DNA from 2 places in the Enterobacter sp. ECC-219 genome. Region 2 is predicted to be linked to the other one. Evidence: predicted binding sites of a transcription regulator. Region 2 holds the regulator's gene; the other holds the start of a gene.
What was found. Region 2 encodes PurR, which represses purine synthesis genes. Its sites were predicted from a motif close to CANGCAAACGTTTGCNTG; they were not measured.

Region 1 (4,215 bases), 1.9 Mb from region 2:
GTAAGTCAGTTTTGAGATATGACGGCAGGTGACTTTCACTCACGCACCAGCAAGTGGCGTCCCCTAGGGGATTCGAACCCCTGTTACCGCCGTGAAAGGGCGGTGTCCTGGGCCTCTAGACGAAGGGGACACTGAAGTCTCAATCGCAAGACGCCTTGCTGCTTACTTTTCATCAGACAATCTGTGTGAGCACTGCAAAGGCAGGTTCTTTAAGGTAAGGAGGTGATCCAACCGCAGGTTCCCCTACGGTTACCTTGTTACGACTTCACCCCAGTCATGAATCACAAAGTGGTAAGCGCCCTCCCGAAGGTTAAGCTACCTACTTCTTTTGCAACCCACTCCCATGGTGTGACGGGCGGTGTGTACAAGGCCCGGGAACGTATTCACCGTGGCATTCTGATCCACGATTACTAGCGATTCCGACTTCATGGAGTCGAGTTGCAGACTCCAATCCGGACTACGACGCACTTTATGAGGTCCGCTTGCTCTCGCGAGGTCGCTTCTCTTTGTATGCGCCATTGTAGCACGTGTGTAGCCCTACTCGTAAGGGCCATGATGACTTGACGTCATCCCCACCTTCCTCCAGTTTATCACTGGCAGTCTCCTTTGAGTTCCCGGCCGGACCGCTGGCAACAAAGGATAAGGGTTGCGCTCGTTGCGGGACTTAACCCAACATTTCACAACACGAGCTGACGACAGCCATGCAGCACCTGTCTCAGAGTTCCCGAAGGCACCAATCCATCTCTGGAAAGTTCTCTGGATGTCAAGAGTAGGTAAGGTTCTTCGCGTTGCATCGAATTAAACCACATGCTCCACCGCTTGTGCGGGCCCCCGTCAATTCATTTGAGTTTTAACCTTGCGGCCGTACTCCCCAGGCGGTCGACTTAACGCGTTAGCTCCGGAAGCCACGCCTCAAGGGCACAACCTCCAAGTCGACATCGTTTACGGCGTGGACTACCAGGGTATCTAATCCTGTTTGCTCCCCACGCTTTCGCACCTGAGCGTCAGTCTTTGTCCAGGGGGCCGCCTTCGCCACCGGTATTCCTCCAGATCTCTACGCATTTCACCGCTACACCTGGAATTCTACCCCCCTCTACAAGACTCTAGCCTGCCAGTTTCGAATGCAGTTCCCAGGTTGAGCCCGGGGATTTCACATCCGACTTGACAGACCGCCTGCGTGCGCTTTACGCCCAGTAATTCCGATTAACGCTTGCACCCTCCGTATTACCGCGGCTGCTGGCACGGAGTTAGCCGGTGCTTCTTCTGCGGGTAACGTCAATCGACAAGGTTATTAACCTTATCGCCTTCCTCCCCGCTGAAAGTACTTTACAACCCGAAGGCCTTCTTCATACACGCGGCATGGCTGCATCAGGCTTGCGCCCATTGTGCAATATTCCCCACTGCTGCCTCCCGTAGGAGTCTGGACCGTGTCTCAGTTCCAGTGTGGCTGGTCATCCTCTCAGACCAGCTAGGGATCGTCGCCTAGGTGAGCCGTTACCCCACCTACTAGCTAATCCCATCTGGGCACATCTGATGGCAAGAGGCCCGAAGGTCCCCCTCTTTGGTCTTGCGACGTTATGCGGTATTAGCTACCGTTTCCAGTAGTTATCCCCCTCCATCAGGCAGTTTCCCAGACATTACTCACCCGTCCGCCACTCGTCACCCGAGAGCAAGCTCTCTGTGCTACCGTTCGACTTGCATGTGTTAGGCCTGCCGCCAGCGTTCAATCTGAGCCATGATCAAACTCTTCAATTTAAGTTTGATGCTCGTGAATTAAACTTCGTAATGAATTACGTATGTTCACTCAGAGACTTGGCATTCATTTATTGTCCGAAGACATTAAGAATCCATGTCACTTTGAGTGCCCACACAGATTGTCTGATAAATTGTTAAAGAGCAGTGCAACGCGGCTTTCGCTCACCGTTGCGAGGTGGCGTATATTACGCTTTCCTCTTTCAGAGTCAACCCGTTATTTCAGGATTTTTTCTCTTCAACCGACCGGGTTGTCTGTGAAGTGATTCACATCCGCCGTGTCGATGGAGGCGCATTATAGGGAGTTCTCCGCAGGCCGCAACCGCTAAATGACAGAAAAATGACTGACTGCTGCATTCCACAGCAAAACCCCGCCTTATACCTTTTTACACACAGACTTATCCACAATGATACGAAAAAGTGAAAATATGCGAGCGTTGCGCAAACGTTTTCGTTAAAATGCTCGCGCTTAATAAGGATGCCCCGTCAGGTGTGTTAGATGAGTTTTTCACTGGAAAATTCATCTAACGCTCTCTGTAATCGTGAAATCCAGGGGATTTACCATGCAACAACGTCGTCCAGTCCGCCGCGCTCTGCTCAGTGTTTCTGATAAAGCCGGTATCGTCGAATTCGCTCAGGCACTTTCCGCACGCGGTGTGGAGCTGCTTTCCACAGGCGGTACCGCTCGCCTGTTAGCAGATAAAGGTCTGCCGGTAACCGAAGTGTCCGATTACACCGGTTTCCCGGAAATGATGGATGGACGCGTCAAAACCCTGCACCCGAAAGTACACGGCGGTATTCTTGGCCGTCGCGGTCAGGACGACGCCATTATGAAACAGCATGACATCGCCCCAATCGACATGGTGGTCGTTAACCTCTACCCGTTTGCCCAAACCGTTGCCCGCGAAGGCTGTTCTCTTGAAGATGCCGTAGAGAATATTGATATCGGCGGCCCGACCATGGTGCGCTCCGCGGCCAAGAACCATAAAGATGTGGCCATCGTGGTGAAGAGCAGCGATTACGAAACCATTATTAATGAGATGGATGCTAACGAAGGGTCGCTCACACTGGAAACGCGTTTCGACCTCGCCATCAAAGCCTTCGAACACACCGCGGCGTACGACAGCATGATCGCCAACTACTTCGGTAGCCTGGTGCCGGCTTACCACGGTGAAAGCAAAGATCCTTCTGGCCGCTTCCCGCGCACCCTGAACCTGAACTTCATTAAGAAGCAGGATATGCGTTACGGTGAGAACAGCCACCAGCAGGCAGCCTTCTATATAGAAGAAGAGGTAAAAGAAGCCTCTGTTGCGACTGCCAGGCAGGTGCAGGGCAAAGCGCTCTCCTATAACAACATTGCCGACACCGACGCCGCGCTGGAGTGCGTGAAAGAATTCAGCGAGCCGGCCTGCGTTATCGTCAAGCATGCGAACCCATGCGGCGTTGCCGTGAGCAACTCTATTCTGGATGCCTACGATCGCGCGTACAAAACCGACCCAACCTCCGCGTTCGGCGGCATTATCGCCTTCAACCGCGAGCTGGATGCTGAAACCGCACAGGCCATCATCTCCCGCCAGTTCGTTGAAGTGATCATCGCGCCGTCCGCATCCGAAGAAGCGCTGAAAATCACCGCGGCAAAACAGAACGTGCGCGTACTGGTTTGCGGCCAGTGGGCCGAACGCGTGCCGGGCCTGGACTTCAAGCGCGTGAACGGCGGTCTGCTGGTTCAGGACCGCGATCTGGGTATGGTGACAGAAGCCGACCTGCGCGTGGTGACCAAGCGTCAGCCGAGCGAACAGGAACTGCGTGACGCGCTGTTCTGCTGGAAGGTCGCCAAGTTCGTCAAATCAAACGCCATTGTCTACGCCAAAGAGAACATGACCATCGGGATAGGCGCCGGCCAGATGAGCCGCGTTTACTCCGCGAAAATTGCGGGCATTAAAGCAGGCGATGAAGGTCTGGAAGTGAAAGGCTCCGCCATGGCTTCTGACGCTTTCTTCCCGTTCCGTGACGGTATCGACGCGGCTGCTGCTGTGGGCATCACCTGCGTGATCCAGCCTGGCGGCTCTATCCGCGACGACGAAGTGATTGCCGCCGCCGACGAACACGGCATCGCGATGATCTTCACCGACATGCGTCACTTCCGCCATTAATTCCCGGAGCAGAAAATGAAAGTATTAGTGATTGGTAACGGCGGGCGCGAGCACGCTCTGGCGTGGAAAGCGGCGCAGTCTCCGCTGGTTGATACCGTCTTCGTGGCACCGGGCAACGCCGGTACCGCGCTGGAATCCGCGCTGCAGAACGTGGCTATCGGCGTGACCGATATCCCGGCGCTGCTGAGCTTTGCCCAGAGCGAGAAAATCGACCTGACGATTGTGGGCCCGGAAGCACCGCTGGTAATTGGCGTGGTGGATGCGTTCCGCGCAGCAGGCCTGAAAATCTTCGGCCCAACGGAAGGTGCAG
Region 2 (4,215 bases):
AGCAGCGGCGTGGCAATCAGCGCTGAGACTACCAGACTTGCCAGGAAGCACAGCTCCAGTTGCAGGGTGTTCTGCAGCGCGGCCGCGCGGCCTGTCGCCTGCGGGAACGGACGCAGCGCCTGCGCCACAACAATAGGGTAGATCGCCCCGTTCGCGACGGCCATCACGCAGAATGGAATCAAAATTTCGGCCAGACCGGCACCCGGAATAAAGCCAACGGCCCAGGTCCCGATGACGCTCAGCGCATACAGCACCAGCAGCCATGGCAGCATCTGCTGACCTTCCCACTTTTGCAGCGCCGCGCGGCAGCCATACCCGCCCACCAGGAACGCGATAGTCTGTGGAACATAGCTCAGGCCGATGGCTGCCGGGCTGTAGCCCATATCGTGCAGAATGAACGGCGAACCGGTGAGCCACGCGAAGAAGCTTGCCGAGCAGGCGGCATAGATCAGAACGTTGCCGCGATACGCTTTGGTGCTGAGCAAGGAAGTGAAGGTGATCGGCTTCGCGTCTGCGTGCACCTCTTTTTTATGCGCGGGCTTGAGGGCGAATGCCGGCAGCATCAGCACCAGCGTGATGGCAAACAGCGTGGCAAAGATGGCCTGCCAGTCAAAGTGCGCGAGGATCCAACTACCCAGCAGCGGAGCAAGGGCAGGTGAAAGCCCTACCAGCGGCATAATGGTGGCGAAAATACGGTTGGTGCGGTTTGCCGGGTAGTAGTCGGTGACAAGCGCCTGCCAGGTCACGGCAGCGGCACAGACGCCGACCGCCTGAACAAACCGCAGTGCCAGCAGCCAGGTGGCATCGCGCACCCATAGCATCCCCAGACAGCCCACGGCAAAAATGGCCAGACCCAGCAGCAGTACCGGTTTACGGCCAAAGCGATCCGAAAGCGGTCCCCAGAGCAGCTGCGCGAAGGCAAAACCGGCAAGGAACAGGCTCAGGCTGGCGCTGATGGCGGCAGCAGGGGTTTGCAAATCTTCCTGCATGGCGGCGAAAGCCGGCAGGTACATATCGGTGGCCAAAAAGCCCAGCACGCTTAAGCCGCCGAGCCAGACTAAAAAACCTTTCCTGGGTTGCACTGTTTTATTCTCCTGAGGAGGCAGGTATACGTTGGCGCTGAGTGTAGGGAGTGCAAAGCCGCTTGTGAAACGCTAATATTTGGCGGGTGCATTCAAATTTTTTGCAGGCAGAAAATGTGGTCAGATTATTCTCTTGAAGTGGTCGATGCTGTCGCGCGTAACGGCAGCTTTAGCGGGGCGGCGCAGGAGCTACATCGCGTCCCTTCGGCTATCAGCTATACCGTACGTCAGCTTGAGGAGTGGCTGGCGGTACCGCTGTTTGAACGGCGGCATCGTGATGTGGAATTAACGCCTGCAGGGGCGTGGTTTTTGAAGGAAGGGCGTTCTGTTATCAAAAAAATGCAGATCACCCGCGAGCAGTGCCAGCAGATCGCGAACGGCTGGCGGGGACACCTTTCCATTGCGGTGGATAACATCGTTAAGCCCGAGCGCACCCGGCAGATGATTGTCGATTTCTACCGTCATTTTTCTGACGTCGAACTGTGGGTTTCGCAGGAGGTGTTCAACGGCGTCTGGGATGCGCTGGCGGACGGCAGGGCAGAGATGGCCATTGGGGCCACGCAGGCGATCCCGGTCGGGGGGCGTTACGCCTTTCGCGATATGGGTATGCTGAGCTGGAAATGCGTGGTGGCAAGCGATCATCCGCTGGCGAAGATGGGAGGGCCGCTGAGCGATGATACGCTGCGCGGCTGGCCGTCGCTGGTGCTGGAGGATACCTCCCGCTCGCTGCCCAAGCGTATCACCTGGCTTTTGGACAACCAGCGGCGGGTGGTGGCCCCTGACTGGGAATCGTCGGCGACGTGCCTCAGCGCCGGGCTCTGCGTCGCGATGGTACCCGTTCATTTTGCGCGACCGCGAATCGACACCGGTGAGTGGGTTGAGCTGGCCCTGGAGAATCCGTTCCCGGATGCGGCCTGCTGCCTCACCTGGCAACAAAATGATGTTTCGCCGGCGATGGCCTGGCTTCTGGATTATCTGGGGGACAGCGAAACGCTTAACCGGGAGTGGCTGAGGGAGCCAGCCTGACTGGCTCCGCAATGAGATTAACGACGGTAGTCGCGGAACGGGCCATCCGCAACGGAACGGCGTTCGATAAGGCGAGGGTGAACTTCAATGGACTGCGACTCTTCACGTTTGTTGACGATCCTGTCCAGCAGCATATTGAAGGCGGTTTCACCCAGCGAATCTTTCGGCTGGTGAATGGTGGTCAACGCTGGCGTGAAGAAGCGCGCGTTGCGCACGTTGTCATACCCGATCACGGAGATGTCCTGCGGGACGCGCAGACCCAGCTCATCGGCCGCACAGAGGGCGCCCATCGCCATGATGTCCCCCCCGCAGAAGACGGCGGTCGGGCGGTGCGGCTGGGAGACGATCTGCTGCATCGCGCGGTAGCCTGATTCCGGCTCAAAGTCGCCCTGCACGATCCAATTTTCCGGCACGGTAATCAGCGCTTCTTCCATCGCTTTCATAAAGCCGGCCAGACGGCCCGCGCCGGTGTTGCGCTCCAGCGGACCCGGGATCACGCCAATCTCGCGATGGCCGCGCTCAATCAGATAACGGCCGGCCATATAGCCGCCCTCAAAGGCGTTATCGATAACCGAATCGGTGAAATCCGCGCGCGCTTCGCCCCAGTCCATCACCACCATCGGAATATGGCGATACTCTTCCAGCATCGACAGCACGGATTCCGGGTACTCGGAACACATTACCAGCAGGCCATCCACGCGCTTTTGCGCCATCATCGACAGGTAGGCGCGCTGTTTTTCAATGCTGTTCCATGCGTTGCCGAGAATCAGGGTATAGCCTTTCTGGAAGCAGTTTTTCTCCACCGCTTCAATGATCTCGGCAAAATAGGCCGCTTCACTGCTGGTCGCCAGTAATCCAATGGACTTGGTGTGATTGACCTTGAGGCTGCGCGCAACCGCGCTTGGCGAATAGTGCAGCTCTTTGATCGCTGCCCAGACCGCGTTGCGCGTCTCTTCCGCCACGAAGCGGGTTTTGTTAATTACATGTGATACGGTTGTAGTGGAAACGTTTGCGCGTTTTGCTACGTCTTTAATTGTTGCCATTAAATGTCACTCCAGACCATATCCTAAGCTCCTGAAAAACTTGAAGGTAAACGTTTGCCTTCTCTCACCCTTATCACGCAATTTTGGATTGCGGCACGCCAGGAAAACGACACGGGACGTCAGGAGGGGGTCAATGGCCGGTACGCTAATAAATTTAGCGTGGAATTTTGGCCTATCTTGATGAAAAGGGGAAGAGGTAAAGTGGTTATCAGTATAAATCCAGGAAGATTTTTGACGGAATCTGTGCAAAAATGAGCAAGCTCACTTTTCGTGGGGGGATTAAAAGGAGAAAAATTGATGAGTTCCGATCTGAAGTTTTCGCTGTTCACCACCGTTGTTGTGCTGGCTCTGATTGTCGCGGCCGGTCTGACGGCTGCGCTGCACTGATTTACGCGGAGGGAGAGCCTTCTCCCTCCCCATCGCCGCGATTGTTACTTCTCTGGCAAAAATCTTTTGCCATTTTGTTAACTTCTCATTTTTTGTGATTGATGTCATGCTTTCCGCTTCTTTGTTCTGTGTCACCACATGACACGGCATCCGGAGTTGACGCATGAAAATCAATTTTCCCCTGCTGGCCCTGGCGATTGGCGCTTTTGGGATTGGCACCACTGAATTCTCCCCGATGGGGTTACTGCCTGTTATTGCCCGGGGCGTAGACGTCTCGATCCCTGCGGCAGGCATGTTAATCAGCGCCTACGCCATCGGCGTGATGGTGGGGGCGCCGCTGATGACGCTTCTGCTTTCTCACCGGGCGCGCCGCAATGCGCTGATTTTCCTGATGGCGATTTTCACTCTGGGCAACGTGCTTTCGGCCATTTCGCCGGACTACACCACCCTGATGCTGTCGCGCATTCTGACCAGCCTGAACCACGGCGCGTTCTTTGGGCTGGGCTCGGTCGTGGCCGCAAGCGTAGTGCCAAAACACAAGCAGGCAAGCGCTGTAGCGACCATGTTTATGGGGCTGACGATTGCCAACATTGGCGGGGTGCCGGCGGCAACCTGGCTGGGGGAAGCGATCGGCTGGCGTATGTCCTTCCTGGCGACGGCCGGGCTGGGCGTGGTCG

Region 1: purH (bifunctional phosphoribosylaminoimidazolecarboxamide formyltransferase/IMP cyclohydrolase) is a predicted target of PurR. The motif match lies at 2,191-2,208, and genes of this name have one in related genera.

Annotation. Positions count from the first base shown of each region.
Region 1 covers NZ_CP143680.1:902,981-907,195, reverse strand. The annotation lists tRNA gene V1603_RS04205 (tRNA-Glu) at 55-130, opposite strand; rRNA gene V1603_RS04200 (16S ribosomal RNA) at 216-1,755, opposite strand; gene purH (bifunctional phosphoribosylaminoimidazolecarboxamide formyltransferase/IMP cyclohydrolase) at 2,316-3,905, shown strand; gene purD (phosphoribosylamine--glycine ligase) at 3,921-4,215, shown strand, end outside.
Region 2 covers NZ_CP143680.1:2,771,134-2,775,348, forward strand. The annotation lists gene punC (purine nucleoside transporter PunC) at 1-1,082, opposite strand, end outside; gene punR (DNA-binding transcriptional activator PunR) at 1,197-2,108, shown strand; gene purR (HTH-type transcriptional repressor PurR) at 2,126-3,151, opposite strand; gene V1603_RS13185 (YnhF family membrane protein) at 3,449-3,538, shown strand; gene V1603_RS13190 (MFS transporter) at 3,702-4,215, shown strand, end outside.